Regions from separate parts of the Rhodococcus sp. WMMA185 genome, predicted to be linked through region 3. Evidence: predicted binding sites of a transcription regulator. Region 3 holds the regulator's gene; each other region holds the start of a gene.
What was found. Region 3 encodes LexA, which represses DNA repair genes until DNA is damaged. Its sites were predicted from a motif close to CGAACANNTGTTCG; they were not measured.

Region 1 (7,165 bases), 390 kb from region 3:
GTTCGTGATCACGCAGGCATCCGAGAGGTGCCGATTCGAGAAACGCCAGCATTGTGTGGCGCAGCGATTCGTCGTTCTCGTCGAGGGTCTTCCAGCCCACGAGGGCAGCTATCGCGGAGCGGTGCAGCGATTCGGCGCTCATTGCCCGGTGGTCACCTTTCGATCAGTGCATCGGCCGGATCGACGGCCTCCCTAGGCGAGAGCGGGTCGAGCGGATGCCCGATTGCGATGGCACCGAGAGGTTGCCACGGGGCGGGCAGGTCGAGCACGTCACGGACGACGTCAGCGGCGAAGATGGTCGATCCGATCCAACAGCTACCGACCCCCTTGGTGGCCAACGAGACCAGAAGCCCCTGAACTGCCGCGCCCACAGCGACCGTGAACATCGTGGACTCCGCGGCCTGCCTGCGCGAGTCGGGGTAGGTGTGGGCGCCGTCGGGAACGCAAAACGGAATGATGACCTCAGGCGCGTCGAGAAGGATGTTCCCGCGAGCCACACGTGCCTCGATGGCCTCGGAACCAAGGCCATCCGATGCCAGGTCACGGCACCACAGCTCGCGCATCCGGGTCAGCAATTCGTCACGGACGTCACGAGTGCGGATCCATACGAAGCGGACGGGGCGAGTGTGATGCGGCGCGGGGGCTGTGAGCGCTTCCGAGATCGACGTCCGAATCGTAGCCGGGTCCACCCGTTCGTCGGAGAACTGCCGGATCGAGCGCCTCAACAGGAGCGCCTCGGACCGGCCTCGTTCCAGAGACTCGGCAGTGCCGAGCCAGAACAGGTCCTCGGGTCCGCGACGGATGAGATCCTGTGCGCTCGACTGGTCATCGGTGAGTTCGAGTCCACGAACCACCGCGACGGGCACGCCACCGAGTTTGCCCTTCACAAGGTCACCTGCTGCGGCGATCTCGTCGGCGATCGCGACCTCGGTCACGAGTAGTTCATTGCCTTGGCTGTCGCGTGCACCTGTGTACGCATGCAGGACGGGAAGACCTGCCGCGCCGATGGCGGCATCGATCTGGCCGTTGCGCCATGCGCGCCCCATGGTGTCGGTGACTACAACCGAAACTGTGATGCCGAGCGCGGCGGCGATCGAGTCACGGAGCGTGCGCGCGCTCGAATCCGGATCCTCAGGCAGCAGAGCCAGTTCGGAGCCGTCTACATTCGAACCGTCGATGCCCGACGCCGCCTGGACGATCCCGAGGCGGTTCTCGGTGATGAGGGTCCGCCCCTTTCGTGCCAGGACGCGGACGGCCTCCTGATCGATGAGACGACGGCGTGCGGCATCGCGTTCTTCAGGGTCGGTGGGGGAGATCACGATTCTGCCCTCGACCTTCGAGAAGACCTTGCTGGTGACAACAAGGACGTCACCGTCCCGCAGCCACGGAGCGGCTTCGACGATCGCCGCTCCGAGATCGTCGCCGGGCCGGAACTCGGGCAGACCCGTGACGGGCAGTATCTCGATAGAGCGACCGGGTGCGTGGTCGAGTGGATGTGGACGCGCGGCTTCAGTCACAGCGAAACCTCCGCGATATCGAAAGCGGCGCGGACCATCTCGGCCGTTGCGCCGGGGTCGGTCATGATGAGGGGCACACTTCGCACCGTCACGCCGGGAACCTCCGCGGTGTCGGTCTCGTGGACGAGCCAGCCATCGAGGATCCCGGTTGCACTGCGGGACCCGTAATAGCGGCCGATCGCCTCGGCGGACGTCTCGACGCTGATGACCTCCAGGCATTCGTCGGCCATGCCGCGCAACGGTCTTCCGCCGATGATCGGCGAGACCCCGACGACCTTCGCCGAAGTTGTGCGCAGCGCGCCACGGATTCCGGGAATCGCCAGGATCGCGCCGATACTGACGACGGGATTGGACGGGGCGAGTAGGACGATGTCGGCAGACTCGATCGCCTCGAGCACCCCGGGTGCCGGCGCGGCCTGCTCGGCGCCGATGTTCGCGAAGCTGTGCGTTGGCACCTGGGCGCGGTGGCGCACCCACCATTCCTGGAAGTGGATCGCGCGCTGTTCGCCGTCCGCGGGATCTGTGATCACGACGTGAGTTTCGCTGCGGTCGTCGGTGACGGGCAGCAGGGTGACGCCCGGTTGCCACCGGTTGCACAGTGCCTCGGTGACCGCCGACAGCGGATAGCCGGTGCGAAGCATCTGCGTCCTGATCAGATGCGTGGCGATATCGCGGTCACCGAGCCCGAACCAGTCGGGCTTTGCGCCATAGGCGGCGAGTTCTTCTTTGGCACTCCATGTTTCGCCCGCATGGCCCCAGCCGCGCTCGGTGTCGATGCCACCACCTAGGGTGTACATGCACGTATCGAGGTCGGGACAGATCCGGAGGCCGTGCATCCAGACGTCGTCACCGACATTGACGACCGCTGTGATGCGGTGCACCGCATCGGTACCGAGCAGTTTGAGAACTCCTTGCAGGAATCGGGCCCCGCCGACGCCGCCAACCAATACAGTCACCTTCACGGTAGAAAGCCTAGGCGGTGGCCGAAGGCTGGCTGTGGGCTGCATCCCGATGGCGATTTCGGGGCCGCAAATAGTAATCGACTTTTTCCATTCCGCTTGACCGCGACACGCTGGCCGTGTCTAATCACAAATATGTCATTCTGACGTTGTGGGGGTGGGGATCACTTGCGGCGGACTCGATTCGAATCTCTTTTCGAACGAATGGCAGGAATGTTCGGTTCGGGGAACATGATCAATCGAAATTTTCTGCGCTATCACAGGTGAGGAGGCGGAGCGATGCCCAATGAGCAGATCGAGTCGGAGACTCGCGCAAGCACAGTAAGCGACGAACCGCAGACCATTTCCGAAGCAAGCGCCGTAGGTGGCGCCTATGCTCGAGAAGTCTGTGTGCCACAAGGCAATGATGAAGAAGGCAATGTGACTGAACTTCCTGTGCGTGAACTTGTCGCCCAGGAGGTAGAGCCGGTAGACACCCGCCCGGTGCTGAGCCTGGTGACCGGCTTCGACGAATTGTTCGACAGCATCGAGGACCAGTGGCAGGAACGCGCACTGTGTGCGCAGACCGACCCCGAGGCCTTCTTCCCCGAGAAGGGTGGCTCCACCAGGGAAGCAAAGCGAATCTGCTTGGGCTGCGAGGTGCGGGACGAATGCCTCGAGTATGCGCTGTCCAATGACGAGCGGTTCGGCATCTGGGGAGGCATGTCCGAGCGGGAGCGCCGGCGCCTGAAGCGGGGGATTGTGTAGTCAGTCCTCATCGCCCGGCATGTCCGGGTCGATTGCCTCGGGTTCGACCTGCAGGTAAGTGCTTACCTGCTGCACGAGCACCTCGTGCACCAAATCCGTGAGGTCGTCGGTGTCCTTGGCTCGCTGTTCCAACGGCCGCCGGAAAAGTACTATTCGAGCCCGCGTCGTGGCCCCGTGTCGATCGACGCCAGCGGGTATCAGCCGTGACAGCGGCACGGGACCGTCCGCTACGACTTCGGCCGGCCAGTTCACCGAATCAGGATCAAGCGCGTGAATCTTCGGCACCTCGTCCACGGCAATGTCGAGTTTCGTCAGACCCTCGCGCCAGAGTGCGTCGATCGGCGCGAAGGCGTCGAGAACCACGAGGTCGAACTTCTCTGCACGGCTTCGACGAGCGGGTACGTCGGGAGGGTAAACGGATCCGCGAATTCCACGTCCCCGTCGGTCGACGGATCGGGTGGTCACAGGACGTCTGCGTCGTGCTCGGGACATGAGCCGACATTACGACAGCCACGCGCTTTCGGTGTGTCCGAGTAGGTGTCCGGGCGTGGTGGGGTTAGGCTCCCTAGCTGTGAGATCTCTGCGTAGGTGTTGTCGACCCGGGTGTAAGAACCCTGCAGTCGCCACACTTACGTACGTCTACTCGGACTCAACCGCGGTCGTCGGACCACTTGCCACGGTCGAGGAACCCCATTCGTGGGATCTTTGCGAAAGGCATGCGTCGCGGATCACCGCGCCCAAAGGTTGGGAACTGGTTCGATACGAGGGTGGATTTTCGTCGAGCACCCCGGATGAAGACGATTTGACTGCGTTGGCGGAAGCCGTGCGGGAAGCCGGCCTCGGCGACCGCGGGCGCAGCGAAGCAACCTCGGCGAGCGAGGACCGCGGTGCGACCGCGCGCCCCAGTCCGGTACGGACCGGTCGTCGCGGCCACCTGCGAGTTCTTCCCGACCCTGCCAATTGAGGATCTTCGACTGCACGGTGGGCCCCGTTGGGACATTCTGTAGCACCGGCGTTCGAGTATCGCCCAAGTATGTGGAACCCAGGCATGCGGAGCCTAGGTACTAGGCTTGCGCCAGCATTGGTGCTCGAAAAGGAGAGATGAGAGAAGTGGCGCGATCTGCCGAGTCCGTACATGCCGCGATCAAGGCCTACGACGTGCGGGGTGTTGTCGGTGAACTCATCGATGCCGCGTTCGTACAGGACGTCGGTGGGGCATTCGCGCGACTCGTTCGTCAGGAGGGCGCCGAGAAGGTCGTCATCGGCCACGACATGCGTGCGTCCTCTCCCGGGTTGGCGCGAGCTTTCGCGGACGGTGTCATCGCGCAGGGCCTCGATGTCGTCCTCATCGGCCTGGCATCCACCGATCAGCTGTACTTCGCGTCTGGATTGTTCGACTGCCCCGGCGCCATGTTCACGGCGAGCCACAACCCCGCGGAGTACAACGGCATCAAGCTGTGTCGCGCCGGGGCCAAACCGGTAGGTCAGGAGACAGGTCTGCGTGCGGTGGCCGCCGAGGTCATCGATGGGGTGCCCGAATACGACGGCGCCCCCGGCACGGTGTCGGAACAGGACGTCCTCGAGCAGTATGCGAGCTTCGTTCGAGGCTTGGTGAATCTGTCCGATCTGCGTCGACTGAGGGTCGCCGTCGACGCAGGCAACGGAATGGGCGGGCACACCGTGCCAGCGGTGTTCGCGCCGATGCCAGTGGACCTCGAACCGCTCTATTTCGAACTCGACGGCACGTTTCCCAACCACGAGGCCAATCCGCTGGACCCGGCCAACATCGTGGACTTGCAGCGACATGTGCGCGAGACGGGTGCCGACATCGGTCTTGCATTCGACGGCGACGCGGACCGTTGCTTCGTGGTCGACGAACTCGGAAACCCGGTGCCGCCGTCCGCCGTGACGGCTCTCGTGGCCGAACGTGAACTTGCCAAGGAACCCGGAGCGACGGTCATCTACAACCTCATCACCTCACGGTCGGTTCCGGAATTGGTGACCGAGCTGGGCGGGCAGCCGGTGCGCACGCGGGTGGGGCACTCATTCATCAAGCAGCAGATGTCGGAGACCGGCGCGATCTTCGGCGGTGAACACTCTGCGCACTACTACTTCCGTGACTTCTGGGGCGCAGACTCGGGCATGCTCGCCGCGCTGCATGTCCTGGCCGCGTTGGGTGAGCAAGACCAGCCGCTGTCGGTGATGATGGCGAAGTATCAGCGGTACGCGGCGTCGGGGGAGATCAACTCGACTGTCGAGGACGCCAACGATCGCACCTCCGCCGTGGTCTCCGCCTTTGCCGACCGTACCGTCGACGTGGATCGACTCGACGGGGTCACTGTGGAGATGGAAGATGCGGCCTGGTTCAACCTGCGGGCCTCGAACACCGAACCTCTGCTGCGACTAAATGTGGAAGCGCGTACCACCGAAGACGTAGATGCACTCGTTACCGAGATATTGGGTATCGTCCGAGCTTGACTGCCATAGTTGGTAGCAGGAGATTCCGGCGCTGAAGAGAACATGGCCGACACCGAATACGGACTACACCGAACGCGGCCGGCACCGAACATGGCCGGCACTGAAAGAAAGAAAGAGGGTGCGGTGTGATGACAGCACCGACGCCCCTGCTCGATCTCGACGACGGAGATGCACTCGTCGCAGCCGACACCGAGGGGGTTCTGCGTTCCGCGGCGACGGGGGGCGCACAAATCCGGGCAACCCGGTCGGCGGTCGAGGAAGGGGTCCTCGACCGCCTGAAGGGACTACGCCCACGCAGTGTGGTCGTCGTGACCGGTTCCGGCCGCGCGAGTCGTGGTGCAGCCCTCCTCACGGCCGTACTGGCTGAGCGGATCGGGTTCCCGCTGCTCCGCGCGCCCGGTACCCCGATGTGGGTCGGCCCGCTCGACGTGGTCGTGGTGGCCGGGGACGACGCCGGTGACCCTCGGTTGGTGCGGGCGGTCGATGCGGCTGTCCGTCGCGGCGCCGAAGTTGTGGTGGCTGCACCGGACGAGGGTCCGCTTCGGTCGGCTGCGGCTGGACGTGTCGCAATGCTCGCACCGCGGATTCCCGCGCTCAGGCGACATGGCTTACTGCGGTACTTCGCAGTCCTGCTCGCGGTCTTGCGGGTAGTTGGTGCGGAACGCCCGGAGAACGAGGTGCCCGACCTCGAACGACTCGCCGCCGCTGCGGACGACGAGGCATTGCGGGACAGGCCGGACAATGAGACATTCCACAATCCGGCGAAGTCGCTCGCTTCGCGCATGCTGGGTCGGCGGATCGTCCTCGCTGGTGACTCGGCGAGCGGGGTCGAGATTGCAGGCCACGGCGCCGAGGCTCTGCTGCATGCTGGGCGAGTCGCGACTGTGTCGGAATTGTCTGACGTGCTGACCGCGGCAGGAACATTTCGATCCCAGTCGATCGAGTCGCATGACCCGATCTTCCACGATCCCGAACTGGACGGCCCTCCTCCCGTCCCACCGGTGCGCACGTTCGTCGTGTCGGCAGAGGAGGACCGAGTGCTCATCGAACGCAAGACTGTGGTCCTGGGCGACGTCGATTTGGTCTCGGTTTCCTCCGGCGAGGTACCGCTCACTTCCGAGCGTTCCGAACTCGAGCAGGCGGTGGTTCTCGTCGGTCGGCTCGATATGACGGCCGCGTATCTCCAGCTGATCGGTGGTATCTAGTGCACTGTCTCGAGGGTGCGCTCCGGTCTTACGCGTGGGGGTCGCGAACCGCGATTGCCCAGTTGCGTGGACTTCCGGCTCCTACTGCGCATCCGGAGGCGGAACTGTGGCTCGGTGCCCACCCGGGCGACCCCGCTCAGATCGTGACAGACAAGGGGTCGCAGTCGCTTCTGGATTTGGTTGATGCTGAGCCTGAACGCCAGCTCGGTAGACGAAGTGTGGAGGCCTTCGGCAAACGACTTCCGTTTCTGCTGAAGCT
Region 2 (7,165 bases), 770 kb from region 3:
GCCTGCGAATCGCTCCTCGCCGTAGGTACTGAGGATCCGAGCGAGATCGCCGTGGTCGTAGGTGTTGAGCACCTCTGCCGCGGTGATACCGGTGGTCGGGTCCATACGCATGTCGAGAGGCGCGTCGATCGAGTATGCGAAGCCCCGGTCCGACTCGTCGAGTTGCATGGACGACACGCCTAGATCGAACAGAATCCCCTGAACCGACTCCTCCGCAGGCAGACCCGCCTGACCGAGCGCATCGGAGATACCGTCGTACCGAGTGTGAACAAGGGTGATTCGGTCGGCGTAGGGCGCGAGCCTGCTACGAGCGATCTCCAGCGCATTCGGATCACGGTCGAGCCCGATCAATTTCAGCTGAGGGTAAGCCTTGAGAAATCGCTCGGAGTGTCCGCCGAGACCGAGTGTCGCGTCGACCATTACTGCTCCCCCGCCCTGGGGGTCATTCACGGTGAGAGCCGGATCAAGAAGTTGGAGTGCGCGGTCGAGCAACACCGGGATGTGACCGAACCCATCGGCGGGTGAGGAATCCGTTCCCTCCTGATCCACCATCATTCCTCCGGCTCCTGACTCTGTGGTGCGGGTGAACCGGTCCGGTGCCGCGGGTCACTCCCTGAACTTCTCATGTCGGCGAACTTGTCTTGTCGGCCTGTTGCCGTGGCGAGTGCTTCGGGGTCCCTGTCCGAGAAGGAAACCTGGCGCTGGGGAAGTGCGTCAGGGTTCCGTCGGACAGAGGCCTCGCTGCACTCGCGGGTCGGGCTCAGACGATCTCACCGAGCACGACACCCGTTGCCTGCGAGTAGCTCTCCTCGTTCTCCTCGACGTAGGTCTGCCAGGACTGCGCATCCCAGATTTCGAGGAAATCGACCGAACCGACCACAACGCAGTCCTTCGAGAGGCCCGCGTAGCGACGGTGATCTGCCGAGAGGGTGATGCGCCCCTGGGCATCTGCATGCTGTTCGTCGGTGCCCGCGGCCAGTCCGCGAACGAAAGCCCTCGCCTCCGGGTCGCTTCTCGACGCCGCCGCGGCCTTTCGTGCGAGAGCGGTGAACTCTTCCCTGGGATACACCGCCAGGCTGTGATCCTGACCCTTCGTGACCATCAACCCTCCCGCCAGTGCATCCCGGAACTTCGCGGGCAGTGTGAGCCGCCCCTTGTCATCGAGCTTGGGCGTGTAAGTACCGAGAAACACTCGACACCTCCCGCCGCATTCATATCGACGCCACCCCCGGACGGGCCAACTTCGCTCCCCGCCATGCACCACACTACCCCACATTCCCCCACCAACAAGGAAGAAAGAAGGGTGTCGTCCCCCCAATTTCTTGATAATTGCAGGTCAGAACAGATATATCTCGGTGGGGCAATACAGTCGCGGCCTTCGATATATGGGATCGATTTCGATTTTCGCGCCACATAATTGACGTCACAGCGCCGAACGAATCGACAACAGCCCAGGTGAGAGCACCGACTGCGGGCACGCGTCACCATAACCGGCAGCACATCGTGAACGTTTTGGGGGAAAGTGGGGAAGATCTGCGACGGCCCTGCGGGTAAATCGCGACGGTGTACGGGTTCACGATCCCCGAGTAATTGCCTAGACCAAGCAATTGCCTAGGCCAAGCAAATGCCTAGATCAAGCAATTGCACAGACCGAACGCCACCCGACGAATGGTTATCGCGAACGCACTCCACAAAAGCATTGGCGGCGCGACATCTTCATGTCGCACCGCCAACGATCCGAGTGAGCATTATTACTCTTGGTCGAACCGCTTCTTGAAACGATCTTCCATTCGTGACGAGAACCCGCCACTCTTGCGGCCGCCCCGGGACTTGCCCCGATCGGACCCGCCGGTCCGATCCTGTCCGGTGGCCGAGCCCTTGGAGGTCGAGCCATCCTCCGACTCCTGACCGGACTTGCCCTTTCCTCCACCCCACAGGAGTAGAACGCCGGCACCGAACATGATCATGAAGCCGATCAGGCTGACGAATGGAAAGTCGCCCGGCCAGCTCGGCAGGACGGCGACGCCGGCGATGAGCAGGACGAGCCCCACAGCGAACAGGGCGATCGCCTGCATTCGACGACGACTCGATGCCGCACGTATGCGACCGCCTCGCACTGTCGAGGCGAACTTGGGATCCTCGGCATAGAGAGCGCTCTCGATCTGATCGAGCATTCGCTGCTCGTGCTCGGAGAGTGGCACGGTACCTCCCCCGGCACTGGAATGTTGGCCACCACCCCGCGGTGCGAGACGGTGGGTAGCCGACTTCTGGCGGCTACCTAGATCTAATAATACGAGCAGATTGATTCCCGTACCACCTACTCCGCGTACGAGATCGCCACCAATATTACGGACCCCCATACCGATCCCCGCACCGGGCACCGTAATCTCAGGTACGACCCACTGCTTTCCTACGAGTCCGAGCCGTCGGACCCCCAGCGCTTTCCGGCCATCAACCCTCGGCTACGAAGCCCGCAAGCCGAGGCCTGTGCCGTGCCCGATGCGATCTTCGACCGCATGCAGAAAACGTCCGACCTCGACGAAGAACTCGTCAGCCTCCCGATCGGTCAAGATCCTCGACGTCCCGGCTTCGATCGCGGCACGGGTGGCCGAGTGGCCGGCGAAGTAGTCGGCCCAGTCCGCCAAGTCGGGAGCGGCGTCAGCCATGAGAACCCACGCGTTACGCGTTCGTGTCCTTCGAGCACCGGACGACGCCACCTCAGCGGCGGCCAGTGCCGCACCCGCCCCTCGCAAGGCTGCCAGGTATGCACTGTGGAATCGGTCTGCCGGCGCGCCTGCTCCAACCGACTGCGACAGGAGGGCATCGGCGCGACCGAGAAGCGCCGCCGCTCGCCTGGATGCCGAAACGCACCTGCTTCCCGTTTTTCGGGAATCCCCGGAAGGCGGTTTCACAACCGGGTTCGTCGCCACCTCGAACACCTCCAAGACCCCGGCGCAACCAACCCGCCGGGCATAGTCAGACGTTGAATTCGGGCCAGGTCTGGGTCCGGTGATGCCCGCTTCCCTCGGGCATCACCGGATCCCCTCTATCGAACATCAGTTCGATCTATTCAATATAGCTGAGGCCACCGACACATCGTCAAGAGAAAGGTGAGACCGGTAGACACGAACGCTGACCAGTCCCCGCTGGTGGTCGAACTCTCGGCTGCCGAATTCCGCGACCGCCTGCAGGAGGCGCTGTCGGTCTACGTCGCCGCCATGGGCTATCCCCAAGGCACCGAATATCACCGGGCAGCGACATGGAGCGAACACCTTCGGCGCTCCGGATGGCGCGCCGTCGCCGCGTTCGTACCGGCCGGAGACAGTTCGAGCGAAGAAGCTCCCGCCCGCCTGGTGGCCATCGCCTACGGGTACCGTGGCGCTCCCGGGCAGTGGTGGCACCAGCAGGTCCGCTCGGGACTCCGGCACACCGGGTGGAGTCGCGACCGCATCGACATACTCCTCGGCAACTACTTCGAACTCACCGAACTGCACGTCCACCCGGACGTTCAGGGGCAGCAAATCGGCGAGACACTGCTCCTGCGCCTCCTCGAACACAGACCCGAGGAGGGTGTCCTTCTCTCCACTCCGGAGGTTGCGGACGAGGACAATCGTGCCTGGCGACTCTATCGGCGCCTCGGCTTCAAAGATGTCCTGCGGCACTTCCGATTCGGAGGCGACAACCGCCCCTTCGCAGTACTCGGACGAGGACTTCCGCTGTGATCGCCATCCGGTGGGAGGAACCTCCCGGAGATCGACGCGATGGGAGGAATCTCCAGTGATCGATGCAGTGGTAGTGGGTTCGGGGCACAACGCCTTGGTGTCGGCCTGTTATCTGGCGCGATCCGGATGGTCCGTCGAGGTGATCGAGCGTGACACAGTTCTCGGCGGAGCCGTATCGACGGTGGAGCGCTTTCCCGGGCACAAAGTCGACCGCGGTTCGTCGGCACACATCATGGTGCGCCACACGGGAATCGTCGAAGAACTCGACCTGGGGGCGCACGGGCTGAAATACATCGACTGCGATCCGTGGGCCTTCGCTCCGTCGCCGGATCACACAGGTCGGCCCGGAATCGTCTTCCACCGCAGCCTGGCCGCAACGTGCCGGTCGATCGAAGAATCCTGCGGGGCCCGCGATGCCGACGCATACCGCCGGTTCGTCGAGGTGTGGGGTCCACGCAGCGCCCGCGTCATGCGCGCGTTCTCGAAGCCTCCGACCGCGCCCGCGCTGCTCTCGTCGTTCTGGGGACTCGATGCGGACGGCGGCGGCAGCGACCTCTCCCGGCAGTTCCTCGGCTCCGGCGACGCCCTACTGGACGAGTACTTCGACAACGAACGGCTCAAAGCCGCGCTCGCCTGGTTCGGTGCCCAGTCCGGCCCGCCAATGTCCGAACCCGGGACAGCCCCGATGGTCGGCTTCGCCGCCCTCATGCATACCGTTCCTCCGGGTCGCGCGGTCGGCGGAAGCGGCGCCCTGACCGCAGCGCTCGCATCCCGGTTGCAATCGGACGCCGGCACAATCTCGCTCGGCGATTCAGTCACGGCTCTGACCCGCCACCACGACTCCTGGACCACCCGGACATCTTCGGGTCGCGAAATCCGATCTCGCGTGGTCGTGGCGGGCTGCCACGTCCTCACCACACTCGATCTCCTCGAACGTGGCGGACACGACATACCGACAATCAATCGCTGGCGTCGCCGGATTCGAGTCGGACCAGGAATCGGGATGGCTGTGCGACTGGCCACCGACGCTCTCCCGGACTACTCCAGCGCGCCCAATTCATCAGTCACTCACGGGCTTGCACTGCTTGTAACCGATCGCGCACATCTGCGACTCGCCCATGGCGCCGCCCTGGCCGGAGAACTTCCCCCACGTCCCGCCGTTCTGGGTATGAGCTTCAGCAGTCTGGACCCCTCCATAGCACCCGTCGGCGAGCATCAGGTGACCTTGTGGTCCCAGTGGCAGCCGTACCGGCTCAGCGGTGATCGCCGGTGGAGCGACCTGGCCCAGCCCGAAGCCGATCGGATCATCGCTGAGATCGACTTGCTCGCTCCAGGTTTCAGTACATCCGTGATCGACCGGCACGTGCAGTCGCCGAGAGACCTCGAAGACGAGATGGGGCTGCGCGGCGGCAACGTCATGCATGTCGAGATGTCGCTGGATCAGATGATGATGTGGCGTCCACTGCCCGAACTGTCTGGGCACCGCGTTCCCGGTGCCGACCGCCTGTATCTGACTGGGGCCTCGACACATCCTGGCGGCGGGGTATCCGGCGCGAGCGGACGAAGCGCTGCGCACGTCGCGCTCCACGATGCACGGCGCGGCCTTCGGCGCCTGTGGCCGGCGCAGTGACCGCGCGCCTCTCAGCCCTTCTGGCCGCAGCGGCTGTCGGGGCGCAGATTCTGTATCCGCTCGTACACGGCGGCACACGCGATGCCGTCACCATATCGGTGGTTGTACTGCTCGCCACCGCGTGCATCACACACGCGGCCGCCACGCGGGGACCGCGCTGGACCGCAGGCCTCATCCTCGCCACCGCCGGACTCGGTCTGGCCTCCGAGGTTCTCGGGACGGCCACCGGATATCCGTATGGCTGCTATGACTACGCCTCCGGCCGGATCGGCCCTGCTCTCGCGAGCGTCCCCCTCGTTGTGCCCCTTGCATGGACGGCCGGCTTCTACCTTGTGTGGTGCGTGGCGTCGGCGCTCGCGCGGGGTCGGTTCCGCCGGCCGATTCGCATCCTCCTCGTGGCGGTCGGTGTCGTCGGGTGGGATTTGTACCTCGACCCTCAGATGGTCGCGGACGGCCAGTGGACCTGGTGCGTCACCGATTCCGGTCTGCCCGGCCTAGAACACATTCCGCTGACCAACTACGCCGGATGGCTGTTGATCGCGGTGCTCATGGCCGTTGTCGTCGACCGACTCGAACTCCAGTCCGACACCCCGAACCGGTACGGTGACAGCGTCCCGATCGCGTTGTTTCTCTGGACGTGGCTGGGTTCTGCGCTGGCCCACTCCGTTTTTCTGGACGCCCCCGAACTGAGGTACTCGGCGATCTACGGATTGATCGCTATGGGAATCCTGGGAGTTCCCCTGCTCGTTTCGCTCCTGCGGCAACGAACATACCGGCGCCCGCTGCACGCCGCGCACCCTCGCTCCTGACACCGCCGCGCGACCCTGGCACGATACGACTGTGCAACCGCCCTCAGTTCTCACCGCAGCCCACCCGCGGCCGGCATCCACTACCCGCTCGCGGTGGCGTGGCTTCTCCCTCGCGGCTCTAGCGCTCCTGCTTGTTCCCGTGCTCGCAGGCTGCCTGCGAGTTCAAGTGTCGATGGGTGTGTCTGCCGACGACAGGGTGTCAGGTCAGATCGTGGCCGCCACGGTGCCCGAGGACGATCAGGACCAGGGCCCACAACTGACACCACCTGCCGCGCTGTCGGACAAGATACGCGTCCAGGAGTACAGACAGGACGGGTACGTAGGCAGCCAAGCGTTCTTCAGCGACCTCACCTTCGGTGACGTACAGCAACTCGGCTCGATGTCCGACCAGGGGAACGGCAGCTTTCAAGTCTCGCTGAGGCGCGCGGGAGACCTCGTAACTCTCGACGGGAGAGCCGATCTCGGCTCCGTTCCCGCCCAGGGCACCGATGTGCAGGTCACTGTCGCATTTCCGGCCAAGATCATCACGACCAACGGAACCCTCCAAAGCGATTCCACCGTATCCTGGACGTTGCCCGCAGGAACCACCTCGACTCTCCGGGCCGAGGTGCGCTACCAGGATCCCAGCACGCGGAGTTTCGCAGGCTGGGCCGGCATCATGGGCGGTGTGACCTTGGGGGTGGCCGTGGTCGTAGCCGCGCTGGCCTGGATGGCCCGCAACAAGGAACCCGTATTCGACGGTCGCCGCAGCAACAAGCATCGCTCCAACACGTGAGCCCATCTTCGGTCGGACGCGATGTGAGCGGGTCTTGGATCGAGAAGACCGTTCGAGTCGGCTCGTTGATCTCGATTGCCGGACTTGCAACTACAGCTGCCAACCTGCGCTGGGCCCCACGCCTACCTGCTGATACCCGCCCGACCACTGAACCCGTCACGGTATGCGTTCCGGCCCGGGACGAACGCGACAGGCTTCCGGGTCTTCTGTCCGACCTCCGCCGCCAACG
Region 3 (7,165 bases):
GCAACCGGTAAGCCGGTGGGAATCTGCGGCGAGGCCGCAGCGGACCCACTCCTCGCGTGTGTGCTCGTCGGTCTGGGTGCGACGTCATTATCGTGCGCCGCTGCCGCAGTGCCGGGTGTCGGGGCGAAGCTAGGCACCGTGACGTTGGACACGTGTCGGCGTGCTGCGGAGGCGGTCCTCGCGACGAGCGACCCCGTGGAAGCGCGAGCCGCCGCGACCCTGATCTTCGAGGGCTAGTCGGCGAAACCTGCACCGAATTACGGAGACTCGGGGAGCCTGCTTACTATTGCCGACTTGTGACCAACAGAATCACTCGCGACGATGGCCCCCGCACGCCCGAACCCTCGGTATTCTCGCGAACCTTCGGATGGACGGTTCACGGTGACGGTCGGAGGATCATCGACGGCGAGGTCGTCGCGCCGGACGAACGGTTGACATGGCCCCGCACCGTCGGGATCGGGATGCAACATGTCATCGCCATGTTCGGCGCCACCCTGCTCGTCCCGACCATCACGGGTTTCCCGGTCACGACCACGCTGCTGTTTTCCGGTATCGGAACGGCGCTGTTCCTACTGATCACCCGAGGCCGAATCCCCAGCTACCTCGGGTCCTCGTTCGCGTTCATCGCACCGCTTACGGCTTCGCAAGGGTCGGGCGCCGCAGCGCAACTCGGTGGCGTGGTGGCGGCCGGTGTGCTGTTGCTCTTGGTCGGCGTGGTGGTGAAGCGCGCCGGATCACGGGTTATCGATGCCTGTATGCCCCCCGTCGTTACGGGTGCCGTCGTTGCACTGATCGGGCTCAATCTCGCGCCTGTGGCGGTGGACTCGTTTCAATCGCAGCCGTTGATAGCCGGTGTGACGCTTCTTTCGATCCTGCTCGTGACGGTCATCGGTCCGGGACTGCTCGGGCGTCTGAGCATCCTGGTCGGCGTGGTTATCGGGTGGGTGTTCGCGGCTTTGAACGGCGGACTCGCCGAAGAGCGCGTAGCGGCACTGCGGCAGGCGGACTGGTTCGGGGTGCCCGAACTGCAGGGGCCGACATTCGAGTGGTCGGTGATCGCCCTGACACTTCCCGTGGTCATTGTGTTGATCGCGGAGAACGTCGGTCACGTGAAGGCGGTGGCCGCGCTGACCGGGCGTCCGCTCGACGACGTTGCCGGCGATGCGCTCGTCGCGGATGGGCTGGCTACCTCACTCGCTGGATTCGGCGGCGGCTCCGGCACCACCACCTACGCGGAGAACATCGGTGTCATGGCCGCAACACGCGTCTATTCCACCGCCGCCTACTGGGTTGCCGCCGCGACCGCGGTGGTGCTGGCATTCTCGCCGAAATTCGGCGCGCTGGTGTTCACCGTCCCCAGTGGCGTGATCGGCGGTGCGACTCTCGTGCTGTACGGACTGATCGGCGTTCTGGGTGTGCGGATCTGGATGGATGCGAAGGTGGACTTCACCGATCCGGTGAACTTGACCGTGGTCGCGACAGCGCTCGTCGCGGGCATAGGCAACCTGACATTGACCATTGGGTCGGTGGAACTCGGTGGGATCGCTTGGGGGTCGGTGGGCATTCTGGTTGCATACCCCGTGATGCGTTCGCTCACAAAGTTCAAGGGAGCCAGACGGAAGAACGCATGAGTCACGAAACCCGATCACCTGGGTCATGCCCCGCAGCGGCTGCCGTCTCTACGGTCGAACGAGACGTACCCTGGCAGTTGACGTGAGGAGTCGGCGTGGAGCGCACCCTGTTCGAACCGGAACACGAGTTGTTTCGACAGTCGTACAAGCAGTTTCTTGCACAGTATGCCGAGCCGAACCATGCGAGGTGGGAAGAGCAGAACATCGTCGACCGCAGCCTATGGGTGGAGGCCGGTAAGCAAGGCTTCCTCGGTATGGCGGTGCCGGAGGAATTCGGTGGCGGCGGAGTACAGGACTTCCGGTACAACGCGATTGTCACCGAGGAGAACACCCGCGGCGGATACAGCGGCATCGGGTTCACGCTGCACAACGACGTCGTGGCGCCCTACCTGCTCGATCTGTGCGATGAGGAGCAGAAGCGGCGCTGGCTGCCCGGCTTCGCCTCAGGTGAATTGATCACGGCAATCGCGATGACCGAACCCGGCACCGGTAGTGATCTGCAGGGAATCAAGACTCGTGCGGTGCGTGATGGCGACGATTGGGTTCTCAACGGATCGAAGACTTTCATCACAAACGGAATCAACGCGGACCTCGTGATCGTCGTCGCGTGTACCGACCCGGACAAGGGTTCGCAAGGATTCAGCCTCCTCGTGGTCGAGCGGGGCATGCCGGGTTTCGAGCGCGGCCGCAATCTCGACAAGATCGGGATGAAGGCACAGGACACGGCCGAGTTGAGCTTCACCGATGTCCGGGTTCCCGCCGCCAACCTCCTCGGTGAGGAGGGAATGGGATTTCTCTACTTGATGAAGAATCTTCCGCAAGAGAGGTTGTCGATCGCGGTTGTGGCCGCGGCGGCGATGGAATCGGCGCTGGACATGACCATTCAGTACTGCCGGGACCGGAAGGCGTTCGGTAAGTCGATCGGCAGCTTTCAGAACACCCGGTTCGTACTCGCCGAACTTGCCACCGAGACCACAGCGGTCCGTGTCCTCGTCGACAAGTTCATCGAGATGCTGGGCGATGGGAAACTGTCGGTGCAAGACGCTGCGATGGCGAAGTGGTGGACGACCGAGGCGCAGGTCCGGCTGATCGACCGGTGCTTGCAACTGCACGGTGGTTACGGCTACATGAAGGAATACCCGATTGCCAAGGCATATTTGGATTCTCGCGTGCAAACCATCTATGGCGGCACGACCGAGATCATGAAGGAGATCATCGGTCGGGGTCTGAATCTCTGACGGCTCTGCACAAGCGCGCATTCGCTGTTCGTCCACGAGAGCCCCGCGGCGATGCCGCAGGGCTCTTCGATTTACCCGGGCCCTCGCTAGATCTTGCGCATGACCGTTACCACCTTGCCGAGGATCGCGGCGTCGTTACCGGGAATCGGCTCGAACAGCGGGTTGTGTGGCATCAGCCAGACCTCGTTTCCCGTGCGCTTGAACGTCTTGACCGTGGCCTCGCCGTCGATCATCGCGGCGACGATGTCGCCGTTCTCTGCCACGTTCTGCTGACGGACCACGACCCAATCGCCGTCACAGATTGCAGCATCGATCATGGACTCTCCCACCACTTTCAAGAGGAACAGCGAGCCCTGGCCCACGAGTTCCCGCGGGAGGGGAAAGACGTCCTCGACAGCCTCCTCGGCCAGGATGGGACCGCCCGCGGCGATGCGGCCGAGAACGGGGACGAACGTGGGTTCGGGGTGTGATTCGTCGTCCGCGGAAGATACGACGGCAGCCGGATCGATCCTGACGGTCGAGTCGGACCCGACGCCCGCTGCCGACTCGTCGAGGCCGCGTACGTCGACTGCACGCGGACGATTGGGGTCGCGGCGGAGGAAGCCCTTGCGTTCGAGAGTGCGGAGCTGATGGGCGACCGAGGAGGTGGACGTCAGGCCCACGGCGTCGCCGATCTCCCGGATGCTCGGGGGGTAGCCACGATCATTCACGGACGTACGGATCACCTCGAGGACGCGGCGCTGCCGGTCGGTCAATCCGGCGGCGGAGCCACCGCTTACACGTGTACTCGAGCCGTCTTTCGTGCTGTCGCCCCTCATCGCTGGGTGCCTCCGTCTTTCTGTGGGTGATCGAGGTGTGGGTCGCGTGTGACTGCTGTGCCGGGTGACTCGAATCTATCCCGCTTTCGCCCGAGTTTCAAACATCTGTTCGACACGGGTCGGGAGATGTGGTGATTTTGTCGGGTCGCCATGGTAAGAATCGAACATGTGTTCTTTCGAACGCATGAGCGAAGGCCTGAAAGGGGTAAGTGCCCGGCGGGATCGCAGCCCAGTTGGTTGGTGAGGGAAACGAGCAGCGGAGGTACGTATGAGCAACGCAGTTCTCGACCGGCAGTCATTTCTCGACCGGCAGTCAGAACCCCACAGGATGGCGCACGTGCGGGGTGGTGGTCGCCCGAGGACCGCTGCGGCGTACGGGAGGTCGAGGACCGAGCTTCGGCGACGTGCCGGCGATGGTGACCTTCGGCGTCCGGCTTCCGGTTCTGTTTCGTATGGGTCGGGCCGGGTCGGCGTCTCCTGCGCCGCGCATGTGCGTCCAGAGGCAGAGGTCGGGTGGCGGATGGTGCTCGCGACCGTAGCGATCACGGCGGGGGTGCTGTGCGGCCTCTTCGGGGTGGCTCTCGTCGCCACTACGGACGCCGTCGCCACCACGGGCACGACAGGGGGCGCGGTCGTGACGGAGGTAGTTCATGTTCAGACAGGAGGCTGATCGTTCCGGCGTCGACCACGTCGTGATCGCCGCGACGCTGCATGACGGTGTCATCGAGCGGACGGGTAGTCTCGGACGCGGACAGTTCCACCACTTCGTCTGGTCGCTTCGAGATCGTGCATCCGTTGAGTGAACCCGTGCTCGTTGGTTCGCCACCGGGGGAGGCGAACTGTTGCGGCCACGACGGCTACGACGAAGGATTCGCCATGCACTGCCCGTTCTGTCGGCACCCGGATTCACGTGTGGTCGATTCGCGAGAAGCAGACGAAGGACAGGCCATTCGGCGGCGCCGGTCGTGTCCCGAGTGTGGTCGCCGGTTCACGACCGTCGAGACCGCGGTCCTATCGGTTGTGAAGCGTAGTGGTGTCACCGAGCCGTTCAGTCGGGAAAAGGTCGTGCGGGGTGTGCGCCGCGCCTGCCAGGGGCGTCAGGTCGACGATGATGCGCTGAATCTTCTTGCCCAACAGGTGGAGGACACCGTCCGCGCGTCAGGGTCGGCCGAGATCCCGAGCAATGAGGTCGGCCTGGCGATTCTGGGGCCGCTCAGGGATTTGGACGAAGTGGCGTACCTGCGTTTCGCATCGGTGTACCGCTCGTTCAGCTCTGCGGAGGACTTCGCCCGCGAGATCAAAGAACTGCGCGTACAAAGGGAATCCAGCGAGGAGGAGTGACCTGATTCCGTGTGTCAGCGCACCTTCTCGATAGCGCTCAGGATTCGCTTCTCCGAGACAGGGATCGGGGTTCCGAGAGCCTGAGCGAAGAGGCTGACCCGCAGTTCTTCTATCATCCAGTGGATCGTATCGAGCTCGGCAGAGTGGAGGCGCTCCTCCGGCAACGCCGAAAGTAGGCGTTCGTACCGGGCATACACACGATCGAGAATGTCCATTCCCTTCGTGTCACGGGTTGCGCTACCCGGCAGGGACTCGAGGCGCGCGGTCGCGGCGGCGAGATACCGGGGTAGCTCGCGGAGCCGGGCCGCGCCCAGGTCGGCAACGAAGCCGGGGAAGAGGAGGGACTCTCGCTGCTGTCGAACGTCGTCCGCGGCCTCGCCGCGGGCGCGGTCCAAGACCACCGCAAGGCGGTGATCAGCCTCGAGTATCGGTACCACTGCTCGCAGCAGCGCCGTCACTCCGCGGGCCATTTCCGATCGTGCTCTGGTCACCAGGGTGTCGAATTCCTGCGGTGTACGAATCGTCGCACCGTGCGCTGCGATCAACTTATTCGCCACTGCGTTGCGGCAGTCCTCGATCAGAGCGTCGAGGCTGCCGTCGGGGTTCTGCCCCAGCGCGAGTCGCTGTGCATTGCTCAGACCGGACGTCACGGTCTTGGTCTGCGTGGGGACTGCGGTGAGGAGCAGCTTTCGCGTTCCGGCGAGCATGGCGGCACGTTGAGCTGCAGCGGTGCTGAGCACCCGCACGGCGACGCCGCCACCCTCGGGGACCAGGGCGGGGTAACCGATGACCTTCTGTCCGCCGACTTCCCGGGTCACGGTGGTTTCGAGTGAGCCGAGGGTATCGGGTGTCCAGGTGAGTGCCGGTGGCCGCTCCGAATTCGAGGCGGCCTTGGCTACTTCCGCCTGCGCCTGAGGCGCGAGTGACCTCTGTAGCGCGGCGAGGTCTTTGCTCCGATCGAGGACCGCCCCGTTCTCGTCGACTACGAGGAAGGTCATGCGGAGGTGGTCGGGTAGCGCAGTGGGATCGAAGTTCGCAGGGTCGATGCGGCATGCTCCGAGTCGCGACAACTCGCGTGCCATCGCCGTGACGAGTGGTTCGGATCGCGGAGTGACGGCGACCAGAGCGGCGTTTGCGAAATCGGGAGCTGGAACCACTTGTCGCCGAAGGGTCTTGGGCAGCGTCTTGATGAGCGCGGCAACCAGTTCGGTTCTCATGCCGGGGACCAGCCAGTCGAAACCGATCGGCCGCAGGCCCGACAGCAGGGCGATCGGGATGCGCGCTGTGACGCCGTCATCTTCGCCTCCGGGCTCGAACTGGTAGGTGAGCGGGAACTGCATGTCGCCTTGACGCCAGGCATCGGGGTAGTCGCCGCCGAGGACTGCCGCGGACTCGGCATTCACGACGGTCGATTGGGTGAACGTGAGCAGGTCGGGTGTGGTGCGCCGCGCCACCTTCCACCAGGAGTCGAAATGGCGGGCGGACACCGCTTCCGAGCCGACACGTTGATCGTAGAAGTCGTAGAGGACGTCGTCGTCGACGACGATGTCGCGCCTACGTGCGCGGTGCTCGAGTTCTTCGACGTCCTCGAGGAGCGCCCGATTGGCGTGGAAGAACTTGTGGTGAGTTTGCCACTCACCCTGGACCAACGCGTGGCGGATGAACAGTTCCCGGGATACCTCGGGATCGATGGTGCTGTAGTTGACCGCACGTCGGGCGACGAGGGGGATCCCGTACAGCGTCACCCGTTCCCAGGCGGCGGCAGAACCCCGCTTGGACGACCAGTGCGGTTCAGAGTAGGTGCGTTTGACGAGATGAGGGGCGAGCTTCTCGGCCCATTCGGGTTCGATTCGGGCGGACATCCGCGCCCACAGACGTGAGGTCTCGACGAGTTCCGCGGCCATCACCCACCGCGGCGGCTTCTTGAACAAGCTCGACCCGGGGAAGATCGCGAACCGAGATCCACGGGCACCGAGGAAGTCTCGTTTCTCTCCCTCGCGCAGCCCGATGTGTGACAGCAGTCCTGCCAATAAGGACTGGTGGATCGCGGCGGGAGTCGCGGGGGTGGTGTTGGGCTCCCAACCTAGTCTGTGGGTGATCTGGCGGAGTTGCCCGTGCAGGTCCTGCCATTCGCGGA

Region 1: the regulator LexA is predicted to act here: its motif matches at 2,662-2,675, upstream of cofD (2-phospho-L-lactate transferase).
Region 2: the regulator LexA is predicted to act here: its motif matches at 3,051-3,064, upstream of BFN03_RS09560 (SAV_6107 family HEPN domain-containing protein).

The regions. Positions count from the first base shown of each region.
Region 1 is NZ_CP017014.1:1,003,927-1,011,091, forward strand. It holds gene BFN03_RS04460 (NUDIX hydrolase) at 1-142, opposite strand, end outside; gene BFN03_RS04465 (coenzyme F420-0:L-glutamate ligase) at 153-1,517, opposite strand; gene cofD (2-phospho-L-lactate transferase) at 1,514-2,479, opposite strand; gene BFN03_RS04475 (WhiB family transcriptional regulator) at 2,960-3,223, shown strand; gene BFN03_RS04480 (metallopeptidase family protein) at 3,224-3,715, opposite strand; gene BFN03_RS20030 (DUF3499 domain-containing protein) at 3,795-4,187, shown strand; gene BFN03_RS04490 (phosphomannomutase/phosphoglucomutase) at 4,334-5,701, shown strand; gene BFN03_RS04495 (tobH protein) at 5,830-6,906, shown strand; gene manA (mannose-6-phosphate isomerase, class I) at 6,906-7,165, shown strand, end outside.
Region 2 is NZ_CP017014.1:2,159,754-2,166,918, forward strand. It holds gene rsmH (16S rRNA (cytosine(1402)-N(4))-methyltransferase RsmH) at 1-552, opposite strand, end outside; gene mraZ (division/cell wall cluster transcriptional repressor MraZ) at 761-1,192, opposite strand; gene BFN03_RS09555 (DUF3040 domain-containing protein) at 1,752-2,201, opposite strand; gene BFN03_RS09560 (SAV_6107 family HEPN domain-containing protein) at 2,463-2,930, opposite strand; gene BFN03_RS09565 (GNAT family N-acetyltransferase) at 3,111-3,722, shown strand; gene BFN03_RS09570 (phytoene desaturase family protein) at 3,778-5,352, shown strand; gene BFN03_RS09575 (carotenoid biosynthesis protein) at 5,349-6,161, shown strand; gene BFN03_RS09580 (LppM family (lipo)protein) at 6,193-6,936, shown strand; gene BFN03_RS09585 (glycosyltransferase family 2 protein) at 6,933-7,165, shown strand, end outside.
Region 3 is NZ_CP017014.1:1,392,027-1,399,191, forward strand. It holds gene ptsP (phosphoenolpyruvate--protein phosphotransferase) at 1-237, shown strand, start outside; gene BFN03_RS06300 (uracil-xanthine permease family protein) at 297-1,631, shown strand; gene BFN03_RS06305 (acyl-CoA dehydrogenase family protein) at 1,727-2,869, shown strand; gene lexA (transcriptional repressor LexA) at 2,956-3,687, opposite strand; gene BFN03_RS06315 (hypothetical protein) at 3,956-4,357, shown strand; gene BFN03_RS20395 (hypothetical protein) at 4,338-4,490, shown strand; gene nrdR (transcriptional regulator NrdR) at 4,564-5,028, shown strand; gene hrpA (ATP-dependent RNA helicase HrpA) at 5,043-7,165, opposite strand, start outside.